Regions from separate parts of the Exiguobacterium sp. s157 genome, predicted to be linked through region 1. Evidence: riboswitches for the same ligand, from Rfam matches in the RefSeq annotation. Region 1 holds a riboswitch; each other region holds the start of a gene.

Region 1 (4,515 bases):
ACGACTTGGTCAGCATGGAATGAGTTGGGTGTGGCAATATAAACCGCATCGATTTCATCGCTGACTGCCATTTCTTCCAAGTCAGTAAAAATTTTAGTTATTCCTTATTGACTGGCAAATTCCTCTGCTCTTTCCAACGTTCGGGAATAAACGGCTGCTAATTTAAAATTCTCAATTTCTTTTGCCGCTTCAAGCAATCTTTCTGTAATCCAATTAGTACCCACTATGCCGATTCGTATCATTTTTTATCCTCTTTTCTGTTTTTATTGCATTATCGCCCACAATTGCAAAGACATTATTCCAATGCTAAAAAAATTTACTAACCATTCTATATCTAGTACAATTAGTAAGTTACATTAATTATAGTACTGACTTTTTTATCACATAGTATCGAAAAGTATACGATAGAAATATAACAAGGAAGGAAAGAAAATAGATGCCTAATTTAGGAGAGAAAGTTTTTAATTGTGAAAAAGAGCTGACACTTTCCATCATCGGAGGAAAGTGGAAAATGCTAGTGCTATGGCATTTAGGAAAAGAAGGAACTAAACGTTTTGGGGAATTAAAAAGTCTTATGCCAGGCATCACGCAACGGATGCTCGTGAATCAATTGCGTGAACTTGAAGATCATTTGATTGTCCACCGGGAAGTATACCCTGTGGTTCCGCCGAAAGTGGAGTACTCACTTACCGAACAAGGAAGAAGCCTTATTCCAATTCTTGATTCCATGTACGAATGGGGCAAAGAATACATCGAGCAAAACTTGGATCAGCAAATAGAAAACAACTAAGTTAGTAGGTATTTAAAAATAGCTGAATAAAATAAAGCGGATTTCAGTAAAATGAAATCCGCTCAGATTGTAGACAAAGTCACGTTTCAGGCGAACTGAAACGTGACTTTGTCTACAATCTGGAACACCATTCGGTCGAATGGTGTTTTTTTATAAGACGGTTTGTCAAATTAAGCGCAACACTTCCTCGGTGAAGGCCTCGTGTGCGGTTTTCCAGTCCAGGCACTTTCTCGGTCGCCCGTTGATCTTGGCCAGCGCATCCGCGAGTTCACCGTCACCGACCTGCGCGAAGTCCGTTCCTTTCGGGAAGAACTCGCGGAGGAGCCCGTTGGCGTTCTCGTTGCTCCCCCGTTGCCACGATGAGTACGGGTCGGCGAAATACATCGGCACGCCGAGCGACGCCTGGATGCGCTCGTGACCGCTGAACTCCTTGCCCCGGTCCGTCGTCGCCGTCTCGAACGTGCCTTCCGGGAAGGCACCGTGCACCGCATGGATCGCCCCCTCCATCGAGGCCGCGGTGCGGTCCGCGATTGGCAGGGCGAGATAGAACCGGCTCTTCCGCTCGATGAACGTCGCGACGCACGCCTTCGATTTCCCGCGTCCGGAGACGACGGTGTCGAGCTCCCAATGCCCGAACGTCTCGCGTGTGCGCACCTCCCGAGGCCGGTCCGAGATGGTCAGCCCGACGTTGATGCGCCCGCGCGTCTCGACCGGCTTCCGGCGTTTCCCCTTCTGGCGGAGCACGGTCACGGGCACGTCGATCCGTCCCGCATAGATCCAGCGGTAGATGGTGGGGAAGGCAATTTTTCCTGCGTAGAGGCGGCCGACGATCTGTTCTGGTGACCAGGTCGCACGCAGCTTCTCGACGATCGTCCGGCGCATCGTGTCGTCGAGCTTCGTCTTGACGCCGCAATGGGTTTTCGCCTTCTCGTAGCGTTTCTGCGCACGTCCTGACTCGTAGCCGGGGTTCCGTCTGATCTCCCGCGAGACGGTCGAGGGCTGTCGCCCGATCCGTCTCGCGATGGACCGGATGGACATCCCGAGCTCCAGATAGGTCTCTATTTTCACGCGCTCCGTTGTGGTAAGATGGGTGTAGCTCATAGCGATTCCTCCGTCTGAATGTTTGTGTCGTAACTTCATTCTAAACGAGGCCATCGCTGTGGGCTTTTTTTTGCGTTCACGTTCAGATGTTGCACTTAATTTTATAATTCATCAAGGATAAAAAAACAGCCTGGTGTGGTTTTAGGGAGGGGGAAAAATAAGAAGAGCAATTCCTATAAATCAGAGCTCATTTAAAATATCATACAAGCTAATAGGTATCTTATAATTAAAACATCTAGTACGAAACACTCGTAAGACAAGGTTTACTTCCTGCACAACCTCTGTAGACAGTAGATACCAGGCTTTACATAAAAATTAGGATTTGTTATAGTGGTCGTGAAAACAAAATACCTAAATACACTAGGGGAGCCGAATTGGCTGAGACGGACAAGAGTCCGGACCCTTTGAACCTGATCTGGGTCATACCAGCGGAGGGAAGTGTGCGAACCTTTTATACTTTCTATTTAACTGGTCTTTCGCCGCCTCCTATCTTCAGGAGGCGGTTTTTTGCGTTCAAGAAAGGGGTAATAGGCATGGATCATTGTACAACAGTTTAAAAAAGCAACCGAGTGCGGAGGGATACTCATGCAACTCTCTGTTCGTGAAAGAGCGCCAATTGTACATTGTATTACAAATCAGATCTTTGCAAATTTTCAAGCTAATGGATTGCTCGCTGTAGGTTGCTCATTTGCAGGACTACTGTACAAGTATACACAGAGGAGAATAATGGCAGCCGGTAGTGAGGTGATTGGAACAGGACTGCTGGCTTCATTAGTGGAGCTCTACTCGCCTGGGTTTTAGGGAAAAGGTTTGAACGACATTCTTTGTCGGTTCTACCTAAACAGTAAACCGATAGTACTATTCAGAAAGACATTCATTTAAAGTTGGTACGGAAGAATTAGATTTATTGGAAAGACTAAAGGCAGTGCAGGGGTAATATCTTTCACTTTTTGATTTGTACTTGCGATTGCAACTAAAAGTATAGGAGTGGTGACGTGAAAAGAACAGTTTTGGTGACAGGAAGTAGCAAGGGTCTTGGTGCTACGATAGCAAAAGCTTTAGTTGAAAAAGGGTTTAATGTAGTGATTAACTATTACAAAAGTAAAGAGAAGGCAGAAGGACTTGTTTCGGAGCTCGGTGAACAAAATGCTATAGCTCTATACGCTGATGTGACAAATCGCCAAGAAGTGGATGAGATGGTGAAAGTGGCGACCAACTATTTTGGTCAAATTGATGTGGTGGTCAATAATGCATTGGTAGACTTCAAATTCGATCCGATACAGCAAAAGTCTTTTATAGATCTTTCATGGAAAGATTATCAAAGACAGCTGGATGGAACATTAAAAGGGGCCTTCAATGCGATTCAAAGTGTCTTACCCCAATTCATGGAGAGACAAAACGGAAGTATCATCAGTATTGGTACGAATCTCTACCAAAATCCAGTTGTCCCCTACCACGAGTATACAACCGCAAAAGCAGGACTTATAGGTTTTACACGCAATATAGCCTCTGAACTGGGACAATACGGAATTAAAGCAAATGTCGTATCAGGTGGTTTGTTGAAAGTGACTGATGCCAGTTCAGTAACGTCTCAAGAGGTCTTTGAACTGATTGCTAATTCTACACCTTTGAGAAAAGTGACAACTCCGGAACAGGTGGCCCATTTGGTCGTTTATCTGTCATCTAAAGAGGCGGAAGGTATCACAGGGCAAAATTTCACAGTAGATGGTGGACTAACGATGAACTAAATGTATTATTACCTCCATATGTAAGATAGGAAGGCATAATATATTGGTCTAGTCTTAGGGGGAAGAGTAATGACGGTTATTCAAAAGAATCAACTTAATATAGGGGTTTTGGTTTATGGGTGTGGACATCATCAGGCTGCGTGGTTGATGCCGAACTCAAGTGTTAACCGGGTAGGGGAGATAGAATATTATCAATCCTTGGCGCAGTTAGCTGAAAAAGGATGCTTTGACGCTGTCTTCTTCGCAGACAGTCAATCTTTCCTGGCACAAGAACCAAATGAAATACCGGCATTTTGGTTCGACCCATTAATCAATTTGACAGCTATTTCTCAGGTGACAAAATATGTAGGGCTCGTCTCAACCATCTCGAGTACTTTTTCAAATCCTTTTACAGCCTCAAGACAGTTGTTGAGCCTAGAACATATTACAAATGGAAGAGTGGGTTGGAACCTAGTGACGTCTATGAGAGATGAAGAAGCATGGAATCACGGCATGGAGAGTCTTCCATCCCATGAAGAGAGGTATAAGAAGGCAGATGAATTCGCAGAATTGATGCATAAACTCTTCTTGTCTTGGGATAGAGAAGAGGTTCTCGCTGACCGAGTGCGACGTCAGTTAATCAACCCTGATAATATTTTCCCTATCAATCACAAAGGAGAATTTTTTAATGTGAGGGGTCCATCCACTACACCAAAGAGCCCTCAAGGAAAACCGGTGGCCATGCAAGCAGGGGCCTCAAAGCAAGGTATTCAACTAGCAGCCAAACATGCGGAGGCAGTCTATTCAGTATCTTGGAATATAAGTCAGGCTATGAAATATCGTCAAAAGTTATATGAGGCCATCAAGCAAAATGGAGGGTGCAAACAGCAAATCAAA
Region 2 (4,515 bases), on a different contig from region 1:
GCAACGAACGGTCCGTCATAGTTGATGCGTCCGTTCACGAGTTCCACTTCTCTGTCGAAGAATCCGCCCCATAGGAAGGGTCGATGCTCGATGACGACAACGTTTACCGTCTGTGCGACGTTGTCGAGCCACTGAACGAAACGGGTTGAGGTTTCGGGATCAAGGTGCGCGAGCGGCTCATCGAGTAGTAGCCATTCCGGCTTCCCGATCAAAGCACAGGCGACAGCGATTTGTTGCTTTTCACCACCTGACAGGTCATGAATGACTCGGTCACGATAATCGGTCAACTGCAATTCCGCTAAAATCTTGGCCACACGCGCCATCATCTCGTCCCTCGCCACGGCAAAATTTTCGAGTGTGAAAATCAATTCCTCCTCGACCGTTTGCATGACGAACTGACTGTCAGGATCTTGAAACACCGTTCCAACACGACGATTCACCTCACCAGCTGCATACGTGTCGTAAGAGCGGTCAAACAAATATAGTTTTCCCGTCACGATGCCATCGCAGTTCTCTGGATACAGACGATTCAACAAAGAGAACAACGTCGATTTTCCCGACCCGCTCGCCCCCGTGATGAGTGTCCTCCCAGCAGTTAATTGAAGCGTGATGTCCGTCAATACTTCGCTCTGTTTTTCCGGATAGCGGAATGACAGCTGTTCTGCCTCAACCATGCACACGTCCCTGACGCGCGATGGCATACCCTTCGAGCGCACCCGTCCGAAGCAACAAGTCGCTTAAAATCTTACCTCCCAGACCGGCAATGAGCATCCCGCTCGTCGCTCGTAACGCGAACATCGTCGCCACGTATGTCGGACTGAGGGCAGCGAGTCCACCCATGACGTACGTATACGCGAAACTAGTCGCAGCTGCACCAAATCCGGCCAGCATGAGCACCCAAAGGTCATATCGCTTGTAGCTCGTGACCGCAAACGCTGCTTCAGCACCAAGTCCTTGAATGATCCCGACTAAAATAATACGAGGTCCAATCGCGTTACCAATCATCATCTCAATCGTCGCCGCAAGCACTTCGGACAAGAATGCGGCGCCAGGTCGGCGGATGATATAAGCCGCAATAATCGAGACGATGAACCAAATCCCAAAAATCCATTCGTACGCGATCGGTCCAATCAAGCCAGCCCATAGATTCCCGACATGGACGAACGCCAAATAGACGACAGCGAACACGACCGATAAAATGGCCAACAAGACGATTTCTTTTAACTTCCACGACTTAAGCATGCTGTTGTCCCTCGTGTGACGGGCTGTTCACGCTGAACGTCACCGTCATGACGACGTGGCTCGTCTTCGCACGGACCCGGTCGAACGTCGCCTCGTAAAATGAAAACACCGGTTCGATGTCGCCGTGAATGCCCGAGGCGTAATGCATCGAGTCATTGAAGACGCCACGCTCTTTCGCAAAGGCAATTTCTTCGTAGATGATGTCCATATACTTCGCGTCCCCGAGCGGATAGAGGGCGAACTGGGAAGAGACGTACTGGGTCGATACCGGACCGTTCACAGGATCAGTCGTCACGTCGAGCAGGTTGTCTCCTGCCGTGTCGCCTGGGCAGCCGACCGAGAACGTCCCGCTCATCGACATATGTTCCCCGTTCTTCGACGCATGTGACAAGACGGCTTTGGCCACGTCGAACACATGCTCACTGCGTCCCCGGATGACCGTCGAGACGTCATCGGTATGCCGCCAAACGTTTTGCAAGTTCGTCTCTTTCAATGCCCCTTTGATGACACTCACAAAATCAGATGTCATTGGGCTCAGCGTAAAGCGGAATCCGACGATCGGACTCGTACCACATTGGTTGTTCATGTTCTATTCCCCCTTATTGTATGTACACAAAAAAGCCGCATCCATGAGAATGCGGCCACTCGTCCAATGTAATAATCCATTAGAAAAAGTGCCACACTTCCTCACGCCGGTATTACCCGGATCGAGTCATAAGGGATTGGAGCCATGCTCACATCTCAGCCGAAGCACCCCTAGTGTAGTCCAATGTATGCGGTTATCTATGCAACGAGAAGTATAGACGACCGCTCCGAATTTGTAAACGGTTTATGTGAAAGTCACGATACCGTTCCCCGGAAGCGTGTCCTGCAACGTCGTCCAATCGAGCGCCATCTCCTCATCCGTCAACAGACACGCGTCGAGTCCGGCCTCGATGACCGCACGCTCCATCCGCTGCCCGATCAAGACGAGCTCCGTCTGACGGTCCCCGTACGGCTCGACGTAGTCGGCGGCGAGCTCAGGTTCTGCCGTGAACATGAGACTCCGCTCTTCCTCCGGCAGCGTCGCGAGCCAACGTCCCGCGTGTTCGAGCGTCGATGCGTACCCCGCTTGCGAGAACAGGCAGGCGATGTCGTTCCGGGAGGCGATCCATAAGAAACCTTTGGCGCGGACGACTTGATCCGGGAACGCCTCGATCCAGGCGTGGAGCCGCTCCGGATGAAACGGACGGCGGCGGCGATAGACGAACGAACTGATGCCGTATTCCTCCGTCTCTGGTGTGTGTGTCTCGGCCTCTAGTTCTTGAATCCAGCCGGCGGCGTGCATCGCCTGCTCGAAATCGAAAAGATTGACGTCCAACAGCTCCGTCAACTCCACGTTCGCGTAAACTGACGTCAACAGTTTGGCGGTTGGATTGAGCGCCTTCAACAGCCCGGCCATCTCACCGAGTTCTGTCTCGGTCACGCGGTCCGCCTTGTTCAAGACGATGATGTCCGCGAACTCGATTTGGTCGACAAGCAGGTCGACGACTTCGCGGACGTCCGTCTCATCGATGGCCTGCTTCCGTTCATGAAGCGACTCGCCCGAGTTGAAATCTTTCAAGAACCGATACGCATCGACGACCGTCACCATCGCATCGATATAGACACGGCTCGTCAAGTCGATGCCAAGGGCGTCATCGGCGTATGTAAACGTTTGAGCGACCGGAATCGGTTCTGAGATGCCAGATGACTCGATGATAATCCCGTCGAGCTCACGGTCGTTCGTGATCTCCTGTACCGCTTCGAGCAGGTCCTCACGGAGCGTGCAACAGATGCAGCCGTTCGATAGCTCGACCAATTTTTCGTCCGTCCGCGAGAAACCGTTCTGCTCGATCAATCGTTCGTCGATGTTCAACTCGCTCATGTCGTTGACGATGACCGCATATTTCTTGCCGGACCGATTGTTCAACAGATGATTCATCAATGTCGTCTTGCCGCTCCCTAAATAACCGGACAGCACCGTGATTGGAATTCGTTTCATGTATCTTCACTCATAAATCGTAATCATTACTCTTTAGATAATGACGGGTCACCTTTGTCTTGTCAAGAAAAAACACGCCCGTTCCCGGACGTGTTCCTTTCCCTATTCTTCCAACGCCTTGCGTTCCGCCTCGGAGCGGGGATACGTGTTCGCTTGCCACTCGGCCCGATAAATCGAATCGAGCTGCGTCAGACCGACCTCATCCTCATCCTTATCGGCATCGACACTCGGGGCCTCATCCCAGCGCGGATTCAAATACGTGTGGTCGTCTTCCTGGTTCGAATCCAATAGTTTTTGAATCCCGACCCGGGCCACTGCCGCGAGTGCCAAACCGATGCCTGCACGAACGAGCAATCGCTTCACCATCTCTTTACCTCCTTATCGTCCAAACCGATAGAGCGGCATCCCTTTCACGTCTGTATCGATTTTAAAGACCGACCCCGCGTCCGGATGGGCTTTGAGTGCCTCGTCATCCATTCCTTCACGAGCCGTCGTGATGGCGAGTTGGTTCAAGTCGTCACCGACGAAACAGCACGATGTGACGTTCGGGGCCGGCACGAGCACCTCGAGCACTTTTTCACCCGTCTCCGGGTTCCAGCGCGAGACGCGGCCGCCGGCGAAGTGTGCAATCCATAAGAACCCTTCCTCATCGGACGTCATGCCGTCCGGGAATCCTTCCTCGACGGTGAAATCGATGATGGCCTCCCCTTCGCCGAGCGTACCCGTCTTCAAGTCAAAGGCGTATTTACGGACCGTCTCGGTCGGTGTATCGATATGATAGAACGTCGAATGGTCGGGTGACCATGTCAGTCCGTTCGATAATGTCAACTCGCTCAACATGACCTCGGTCGTGCCGTCGCGATTCAGGCGGTATAGCGTCGCTTGTTCCGCCTCGTCTTCAAGATGGAGCGTGCCGGCGAAGATGCGTCCGTACGGGTCGGCTTTACCGTCATTGAAGCGGAGCTTTCCTTCCGGGTCGTCGAGTTCGACGATTTTATCGAGCTCTTTTGACGTCTCGTCCCACTCATAAATCCCGTCTTTCAAGCCGACGACGACGCCGTCCGTCACTTTCGGGACCGCGAACCCGATCTGTTGTCCCATATCGAACGACGACAATTCATCTTCCTTCTCATCGTACCACCAAAGTGTATGTCCCTCGATATCGACCCAATAGAAGCGTTTCAGTTCCGCATCCCAACACGGGCCTTCCCCAAGCGTATTTCGAACTCGAATCCATAACGCAGCGTTTA
Region 3 (4,515 bases), on a different contig from region 1:
GTTTGGTCCGGCCGGTTTCATCGTGCCACCGGTTCATCCGGAAGCGGTCGCCGACAAAGTCGAATGGATGATGGATTACCCGCAGGAACGAATGCGGTTCGGCAAGAACGGACGGGAGCGGGTCCGCCAATATTATCGTCTCCAACAAGTCGTGGACCGCTATAAGGCTATCTATGAAGCGAGGAGGGAACAGTATGGCGGGCATCGGGTTTAAGTTACAGAAGTTGTTCCAAGAAGACTACTATTCGTCCCGGCTGAAGGCGTACACGTTCTCCGGCCTCGTCACATCCGGACCGTGGTTGATTGTCATCTTGGTCGTCGGTACGATTCAATGGTTGGCGTTCCAAATGCCGACGTTGTCGCTCGCCGAACGGACGCTCTTCATGATCTCGGTCTCGTACGCGTTCATCTTCTCGCAAATCTTGTTCAGTTTTCAACAGCTCGTCGTCACCCGATACGTGGCGGACTTGTTTTATGAGAAGAAGGCACATGAGATTTTCCCGGTGTTCACCGGGATGCTCAAAGTGACGATTCTCGCGGCAGGCTTGCTGTATAGTATCTTTTGGCTATTGTCGCCGCTCGATTTTCTGTACAAACTGACGTTGTTCGTTTTATTCATGACGATTAACGTCATCTGGGTCATGTTCTTGTTTTTAAGTGCCGCCAAGTATTATCAAGCCGTGGCCTATAGCTTCCTGCTCGGCGGACTCATCTCGGTCGGGAGCGTCTATGCGATTAGCCGTCTCATGGTCGACCCGTCGAGTCTTGAGCTGTTGCTCGGTTTCACGGTCGGGATGATTGTGACGTTGTTCGGGTTGTTCTTCGCGATGCTCCGGACGTTCCCGCTCCGTTACGCGGTGAAAGAGTTCTCGTACTTCAAGTACTTCGACCGCTATCCAGACTTGTTCGCCATCGGCGTGTTGTACGTGCTCGGGATTTGGGTCACGAATTTCATCATCTGGTTCGGTGAAGGACGTGTGATCATCGCGGACTCGTTCTTGTTCAACCCGTATTATGACACGGCCATCTTTTGGTCGTACTTGACGATTATCCCGACGCAGCTGTTGTTCGTCGTCGCTGTCGAGACCCGGTTTTATGAGCGCTACCGTACGTTTTATGGATTGATCAACTACGGCGGGGCACTCCATCAAATCGAGAAGGCGAAACAGACGATGACGTCCGTATTGAAAAATGAGTTGATTCGACTTGCGCGGAGCCAAGGCGTGGTGACGCTGTTCGCCATCCTGATGGCGGGCGTGTTCGTCAGTTGGATTGGTGTCCCGGATGAGATCGGTCAAATCTTTCGGATGACGACGCTCGCGGCGTTCGCGAATGCGATGATTCTCATCTTGACGTTGTTGTTGCTCTATTTCGAGGACCGGCGCGGGGCGTTGTTCGTCAACATCTCGTTCTTCACGTTGAACGCGTTGTTCACGTTACTGCTCTTGCCGCGCGGCATCGATTGGTACGGTGTCGGCTTTGCCGTCAGCACAACGATCACGTTCTTCTTGGCCGGCCTGCGTTTGATTTATTATATGGGCAAAGTCGATTATTACGTGTTCGCCGCGTCGAACCGTCGCAAGCTCGGCACCGAGCGGTTCTCGCAAATGGGGACGTTGTTGAACCGGCGCTTTTCGCGATAAAGGGTTTTCAGTACAGGGAAAGACTGATATGATGTGGTCGTAGACGACCGAATTTCATAATGTTTACCACTAGGGGAGTCGCGTGACGCGGCTGAGATGGACGAGGTCCAGACCCTTTGAACCTGATCTAGTTCACGCTAGCGTAGGGAAGTGGGCGAACCGATTGTTTTCGTACACTTTGTGTAAATCCGACGCCGCTTCCGTTATGGGAGGCGGCGTCTTTTTTGATCACAAAGGAGGAGAAAACATGACATTCACCGCACATCTACGACAAGAGGCCGAGACCTTGTTTCAAGCCAGCTTTGACCATCCGTTCGTCCGCGAGCTCGGAACGGGTGAACTCGACGAGGCGAAGTTTCGGCATTACGTCATGCAAGACTCGTATTATTTGAATCAGTTCTCGAAAGTACAGGCGAAAGGCGCGACCCTCGCCCCGAACATGGAAGTGGCGAGCCGCTTTTTGACGCACGCGCTCCATACCATCGAAGCAGAGCATGCGCTGCATCGTGAGTTTTTCACGTTGCTCGACGTGACGGACGCAGAGTGGGCGACGTTCGAGCCGGCTCCGACGGCTTACGCCTATGCGCTCCATATGCAACATGCCGGTCCAACGCTCGGTGATGTGCTCGCAGCAATTTTGCCGTGCTATTGGGTTTATTACGAGATTGGCGAACGCATGAAAGACGCGACACCCGATCATCCGATTTATGCGACGTGGATTGCGACGTACGGGTCGGAATGGTTCCGCGACCTCGTCGAGGAACAGATTGAACGACTCGACGTGCTCGCCGGACAAGCGACAGCGGAAGAACGCTTTCGGTATCAACAGTTGTTCTTGAAGAGTTGTTATTATGAACATGCGTTTTGGGAGATGGCGTGGACGCTCGAGTCGTGGGATTTACCGGCGGGGGTGACACGATGAAGCGCGACTTATGGGACAAAGTCAGAGCCGAACGGCCACTCATCCACAACATCACGAATATCGTCGTCGCCAACTTTTCAGCGAACGGGTTGCTCGCCATCGGGGCGGCCCCGGTCATGGCGTCCGCGGTCGAAGAAGTGGCCGAGATGGCGTCTTTAAGCGATGCGCTCGTGCTCAATATCGGTACACTCGATGCAATGACGGAACGTACGATGATTCGAGCCGGACAGGCGGCGAATCAAGCAGGTCGTCCAGTCGTCTTCGATCCGGTTGGTGTCGGGGCGACCTCATTTCGGCGCGACGTCGCCGAGGCGATTCTGCAATCTGTCCGTGCGACGGTCATCCGAGGCAATGCCGGAGAAATCGCGACATTGATTGGTCTCGACGCGGCGACGCGCGGCGTGGACGCTGGGGAAACGCGGGTTGATTTGAATCACATCGCGCGCGCGGCGGCACGACGCTACACCTGTGTCGTTGCCGTGACCGGAGAGACGGATGTCGTCAGCGATGGGGACGCGACGATTGAAATCAAAGGCGGCACTGGCGCGATGGCCCGGACGACAGGGACCGGTTGTTTACTCAGTGCGGTCGTCGGTGCGTTCCTTGCGGTCGAACGGGATGCGGTTACGGCCACGGCGACAGCGCTCGCCGGATATGCCCGGTGCGGCGAACTGGCTACCGCTTTGGCGGACGGACCGGGCGACTTCCCCGTTCATTTCTTGAATGAACTCGGCAAGATGACGGCCGTCGAGTTGCCGAGCGACCGTATTGAGGTGGTGTTATGATGCGGCCGCAAGTATTGACGATTGCGGGTTCGGACTCTGGCGGGGGAGCGGGAATCCAAGCTGATTTGAAGACGTTTCAAGAGCTCGGCGTGTTCGGGACGAGCGTTCTGACGGCCGTCACCGCTCAAAACACTCGTGGGGTGCATGGGGTCGAAGCAGTGTCGCCGGAACTCGTCACGCAACAACTCGATGCAATCGGTTCGGACTTTTCGATCGCAGCATGTAAGACCGGGATGTTATTTGATGCGTCGCGCATCGAGGCGGTCGCTACCGGGGTGAAACGTCATGTCTTCAACCGACTCGTCGTCGACCCGGTCATGATTGCGAAAGGAGGGGCTCCGCTTTTACAGGACACGGCGGTCGATGCGCTCAAGACCTTCTTGTTGCCACTCGCGACAGTCGTCACGCCGAACGTGCCGGAAGCGGAAGTGCTGACCGGTTTGACGATTCGATCGTTTAATGATCGTCTCGAGGCGGCTCGGCGGATGTTAGCGTACGGTGTGCGCGCGGTTATTTTAAAAGGCGGCCATCTCGAAGGTGAAACTGCCGAAGACTTGATCATGACGGAGTCAGAAGTGTTCCTCCTCTCGGCCCCGCGCATCCAGACGAGCGATACACACGGAACAGGTTGTACATTTTCGGCGGCGCTTACAGCGGAACTTGCCAAAGGTCGTTCCATCATGGAGGCGGCGGTGACGGCGAAGCGGTTCATTCAAAGCGCCATCACCCATGGCCTCGAGATCGGCGCCGGACACGGACCGACGAACCATTGGGCATATGTGGCGTATGGAGAGGAGGGCGTGACGATTGAATCCATCAAGGCGGGCACTCGCTGAACAGTTACGGCTTTACTTCGTATGCGGGACACCGAACACGAAAGACATGCTCCAGACGGTAGAAACGGCACTCCAATGTGGCGTGACATGTTTTCAATTTCGTGAAAAAGGTAAAGAGGCACTGTATGGGGATAAAAAAGAAGCGATGGCAAGGACCCTGCAAGCACTTTGTCGTTCGTATGACGTCCCGTTCATCATCAACGACGATGTTGAATTGGCGGCGCGCATTGATGCGGACGGCGTGCATATCGGACAAGACGATGCCGAGGCCGCAATCGTTCGGGAGCGGATTGGTCCAGATAAGTGGCTCGGTGTCTCGGTCCACACGC
Region 4 (4,515 bases), on a different contig from region 1:
TTTGGCTCCTACTCCTCTTCTTGTTGATTGGCGGCGGAATCGGGGCATATGTCATCGCCGATGAGATGTCCCGTGCCGTCGTGCCAGACGTCGTCGGGATGACGAACGACGAAGCGACGACCGAACTCGAAACAGCCGGTTTTGTCGTCGAAGCGACAGAGCGGGCGAGCGATAACATCGCCGCTGGCGACGTCATTTCGCAGACACCGCAAGCCGGTCGGAAACCGAAACGCGGAACGACCGTGACGATTGTCGTGTCGGCCGGGAAAGAGACGGTCGCGATGCCGGACGTCGAAGGATTGTCTCAGTCGGCGGCCGAGCGGACGCTCAAAGACCTCGACTTTGCGGATATCGAAATTCAATCCGAGGCGTCGGAGACGGTCGATAGCGGCGATGTCATCTCCCAGTCGATTGCTCCGGACAACGAGGTCGTCCCGTCTGAAGAGACGGTGACGCTCGTCGTCTCGACCGGTAGCAATAAAGTCGAACTCGCCAATTTAGCCGGGTATACGTTTGAGGAAGCGACGACGTACGCCGAACAGAATAGCTTGAAAATCGTCAAACGAGACGAGTATTCAACGAGCGTGCCCGCCAACCAAATCATTCGTCAGTTACCGACGGCCGGAACAGCCGTCGACCCGGGGACGGAATTGACCGTCATCGTGTCGCAAGGGGTCGAACCGACCGACGTCTCGATTGAACGGGAAGTCAACGTCGAAATCGATCCGCCTGCTGAAGGCGAAGAACCTGTGGCACTCGAGGTCGTCATTCGGACGGTAGACGCCCGTGGCGAAGTCGAAGTGTTGCGTGATAAGATAACGGAGACGACGACTTACTCGTATACGCTCGTCATTGCACCGGACGAAGTCGGAACCGCGACGATCGAAGTCGACGGGGAAGTCGTCCGGACGGATACGGTGACGTACGCACAAGCAAAAGATTCACAATGAAGAGGTGGCGCGCGCGTCGCCTCTTTTTCTAAGGAGGTCATAGGATGAAAGGTACGATTATTCGATTACAAGGCGGGTTTTATGATGTCATGACGGAAGAGAAACAAGAGATCCGTTGTCGCGCCCGCGGCAATTTCCGCAACCGGAACATCTCGCCGGTCGTCGGCGACGATGTCGATATTCAAGACCAAGGGGACGGCACAGGCTATATCTTGGCCGTCGATGAGCGGTCGAACCATCTCGTCCGCCCGCCGATCGCTAACATCGATCAAGCGTTCTTGCTGTTCTCGGTCAAGGAACCGGCGTTCTCGTTCCATCTGCTCGACCGTTTCCTCGTCTTAATCGAATCGAAGCAAGTCCATCCGATTATTGTCTTAACGAAAATGGACTTGTTGACGGAGTCGGAACTCGAAACGATTCAAGCGGCAGCGGCCTTATATCGGTCAATCGGCTATGAGGTCATCGAGACGTCGACGGAGACCGGGTCGGGGATTGAACAAATTCGTGGGTCGTTTAAAGAGAAGACGAGCGTGTTTGCCGGACAGACCGGAGTTGGCAAGAGTTCGCTCTTGAACGCGGTCGCGCCGGAACTAGAACTCGCGACCGGGAAAATCTCGAAGTCGCTCGGCCGAGGCAAGCACACGACGCGTCACGTCACGCTCATCACGCTCGCTGACGGGCTCGTCGCTGACACGCCTGGTTTCTCAAGCCTCGAGTTCCCAGAAGAACTCGAAGTCGAGGAGATGCGCTGGTGCTTCCCTGAGTTCGTCGAGCGGCATGACGACTGTAAGTTCCGAGGCTGTGCCCATTTGAACGAACCGGGTTGTGCCGTCAAAGCGGCCGTCGAGGCGGGAGAAATCGCTTCCACCCGTTATGAGAATTATGTTACGTTTATGGCAGAGTTAAACGATAGACAACGGAGGTACTGACATGATTAAAATTGCACCCTCGATTTTAGCGGCGGACTTCGCCAACCTAGAGGCAGAAGTGAAGGCGGTCCAAGAGGCCGGCGCGGATTATATCCATTTTGACGTCATGGACGGTCAATTCGTCCCGAACATCTCGATCGGTCTCCCGGTGCTCGCGAGCTTACGGAAGAAGTCGGACATGGTGTTAGACGTCCACTTGATGATCGACCAACCGGAGCGCTTCGTCGAAGACTTCATCAAGGCGGGAGCGGACATCGTCACCGTCCACGTCGAAGCGACGAACCATTTGCATCGCGTGCTTCAACAAATTAAGGCGGCCGGAGCCAAGTGTGGCGTCGTTCTCAACCCGCATACGCCGCTGTCATTGATTGAACACGTGCTCGGTGACGTCGACATGGTACTTCTCATGACGGTGAACCCTGGCTTTGGGGGTCAGAAGTTCATCGAATCGGTCGTGCCGAAAATCGCGGCGTTGAACGAGATGCGCCAAGCGCGCCGTCTCGACTTTGAAATCGAGATTGACGGAGGCGTCAACGCGGAGACTGCGAAATTATGTATCGATGCCGGTGCTGACGTGCTCGTGGCCGGCTCGGCCATCTATAACGAGCCGAGCTATAAAGACGCAATCGATAGCATTCGCAACGCATCTCGTGTATAATCGTCCATAGAACAACAAATATTGTCGCAAGGGGTGTCACATTCTGTGGCTGAGAGGCATACGCTAACCCTTTGAACCTGTTCCGTTCACACGGACGTAGGGATGTGGCGAAAATGCACGTTGCTACTCGATAGCAGCATGGCGTTTACGTCATGCTGCTTTTTGTCGTTCGCTCATATTTTAAGGAGGGAAATAGATGAAACAACGTTTAAAATTACAGGCGCTCATTGAAATCTCATTGTTCGCCGCACTCGGTTTGATTTTTGATTTGCTCATCCCGTTCCGGATGCCGCAAGGCGGGTCAATCAGCTTGGCGATGTTGCCGATTTTCGTCATGGCGTATCGTCACGGTTTGAAAGGCGGACTTGCGACCGGTGCACTTGTCGGAACGCTGCAACTGCTGTTCGGGGCCTATATCTTCACGCCGGTCCAGTTCCTGCTCGACTACACGTTCGCTTACGGTGTCGTCGGGATGGCGGGGCTGTTCGCTGGTCAAGTGAAACGAGCCGCCAAGGATGAGGCGAAAAAGACGCTCGTCGTTTATTTGGTGCTCGGCGCGCTCCTCGGTTCACTGCTTCGTTACGGGGCCCACGTCTTGTCGGGGATCGTCTTCTTCGCCGAATACGCGGAAGGTCCGGTCGTCGCCTACTCGTTCGCCTATAACATGACGTACATGCTCCCGTCCTTCCTCGTGTCGGCCGTCGTCCTCGTCCTCTTGTTCGTCTCGGCACCGCGCTTCGCGACGCTCGCGACCCGGGACGTCCGCTAATGCGGGTGTTGATTGTGGCGGCCAGCCCGGAACCAATCTCGGGACTCCCGCGTGACGTCGATTACATCATCGGCGTCGATGGGGGGTACGAGACACTGTTGAACCACGGGCTGAACCCAGATCTCGTCGTCGGCGATTTCGACTCCTTCACGGGCGAAGTGCCGATCGACGCCGTCCGTTATCCATCTGAGAAAGATGTGACCGACCTCGAGATCGCTCTCGAGGCGGCACGGGGGCATGGCGCGACGGAAATGCTCGTCTACGGTGCGCTCGGCGGCCGGCTCGATATGACGCTCAGCAATATCGGTCTGCTCGAGGCGTATCCTGAGATGCGTCTCGTCACGGCAGGGCAGACGGTACGACTCGTCGGGTCGGGACGCTATGAACTCCCGCGTCAAGACGGTCACTATTTGTCGCTCATCCCATGGAAGCAGGCGAACGTGACCATCCGCGGCGTCAAATATCCGCTCGACCGTCACGATGTCGTCAGCCATGAGGCGCTCACCATCTCGAACGAATGGGACGATGAAGCGGCGGACTTGATCGTGCACGACGGTATGGTGCTCGTGCTGTCTATCAAAAAATGAACACAAAAAAATCCCATCGGCGAATGCCGCTGGGATTTATTTCGTTCGTGTATAAAAATTATACGCGTTCAACGAGACCTGATTTAAGAGCGCGAGCTGAAACCCAAACTCGTTTAGGTTTACCGTCAACGAGAATACGAACTTTTTGTACGTTTACACCCCAAGTGCGTTTTGTCTTGTTGAGTGCGTGCGAACGGTTGTTACCTGATTTAGGTGATTTACCTGTTACGTAGCATTTACGTGCCATGCGTTTCCCCTCCTTTTTTATGTGGGTTCGTCCTAATAGACACTCGTTTATATTAGCACGGGTTTTTTCACGATGCAACTAGAAAATCATAGGATGACAAGAAAAAAACTTGACATTACTGGAAAGGATTTTAATAATGAATGAGGGTTACGGCTACAATTGACCGAGTTTATGGAGCAGGTTCTTTTAATAACTAGGTACTTATTGTAGAATGTAGTGAAGGAATCATTCCGAATAAAGGAGGCTACTCCATATGGCAATTGAAATGAAGACAACATATGGCAATATTGACATCACGAACGACGTGGTCGCGACACTCGCAGGCGGTGCGGCGATGGAATGTTTCGGCGTTGTGGGAATGGCGTCTCAAGCTCA

What was found. Region 1 has a riboswitch for thiamine pyrophosphate ahead of KNP67_RS15505 (hydroxyethylthiazole kinase). Riboswitches for the same ligand answer to the same signal wherever they lie in the genome.
Region 2: it holds a riboswitch for thiamine pyrophosphate, as region 1 does, so the genes downstream of both, KNP67_RS10840 (YkoF family thiamine/hydroxymethylpyrimidine-binding protein) here and KNP67_RS15505 (hydroxyethylthiazole kinase) in region 1, are expected to answer to the same signal.
Region 3: it holds a riboswitch for thiamine pyrophosphate, as region 1 does, so the genes downstream of both, tenA (thiaminase II) here and KNP67_RS15505 (hydroxyethylthiazole kinase) in region 1, are expected to answer to the same signal.
Region 4: it holds a riboswitch for thiamine pyrophosphate, as region 1 does, so the genes downstream of both, thiT (energy-coupled thiamine transporter ThiT) here and KNP67_RS15505 (hydroxyethylthiazole kinase) in region 1, are expected to answer to the same signal.

Annotation. Positions count from the first base shown of each region.
Region 1 covers NZ_JACSLQ010000015.1:8,669-13,183, reverse strand. The annotation lists partial or broken gene KNP67_RS14955 (Gfo/Idh/MocA family protein) at 1-242, opposite strand, end outside; gene KNP67_RS14950 (winged helix-turn-helix transcriptional regulator) at 437-790, shown strand; gene KNP67_RS14945 (IS30 family transposase) at 956-1,891, opposite strand; TPP riboswitch at 2,244-2,345, shown strand; gene KNP67_RS15505 (hydroxyethylthiazole kinase) at 2,477-2,692, shown strand; gene KNP67_RS14935 (3-oxoacyl-ACP reductase) at 2,887-3,639, shown strand; gene KNP67_RS14930 (LLM class flavin-dependent oxidoreductase) at 3,709-4,515, shown strand, end outside.
Region 2 covers NZ_JACSLQ010000005.1:127,308-131,822, reverse strand. The annotation lists gene KNP67_RS10850 (ABC transporter ATP-binding protein) at 1-674, opposite strand, end outside; gene KNP67_RS10845 (ECF transporter S component) at 667-1,242, opposite strand; gene KNP67_RS10840 (YkoF family thiamine/hydroxymethylpyrimidine-binding protein) at 1,235-1,828, opposite strand; TPP riboswitch at 1,910-2,010, opposite strand; gene KNP67_RS10835 (GTP-binding protein) at 2,072-3,265, opposite strand; gene KNP67_RS10830 (hypothetical protein) at 3,368-3,631, opposite strand; gene KNP67_RS10825 (SMP-30/gluconolactonase/LRE family protein) at 3,644-4,515, opposite strand, start outside.
Region 3 covers NZ_JACSLQ010000002.1:69,000-73,514, forward strand. The annotation lists gene pelF (GT4 family glycosyltransferase PelF) at 1-214, shown strand, start outside; gene pelG (exopolysaccharide Pel transporter PelG) at 195-1,643, shown strand; TPP riboswitch at 1,705-1,809, shown strand; gene tenA (thiaminase II) at 1,891-2,565, shown strand; gene thiM (hydroxyethylthiazole kinase) at 2,562-3,350, shown strand; gene thiD (bifunctional hydroxymethylpyrimidine kinase/phosphomethylpyrimidine kinase) at 3,350-4,186, shown strand; gene thiE (thiamine phosphate synthase) at 4,158-4,515, shown strand, end outside.
Region 4 covers NZ_JACSLQ010000001.1:438,002-442,516, forward strand. The annotation lists gene pknB (Stk1 family PASTA domain-containing Ser/Thr kinase) at 1-950, shown strand, start outside; gene rsgA (ribosome small subunit-dependent GTPase A) at 995-1,879, shown strand; gene rpe (ribulose-phosphate 3-epimerase) at 1,881-2,537, shown strand; TPP riboswitch at 2,557-2,657, shown strand; gene thiT (energy-coupled thiamine transporter ThiT) at 2,734-3,306, shown strand; gene KNP67_RS02290 (thiamine diphosphokinase) at 3,306-3,893, shown strand; gene rpmB (50S ribosomal protein L28) at 3,952-4,140, opposite strand; gene KNP67_RS02300 (Asp23/Gls24 family envelope stress response protein) at 4,394-4,515, shown strand, end outside.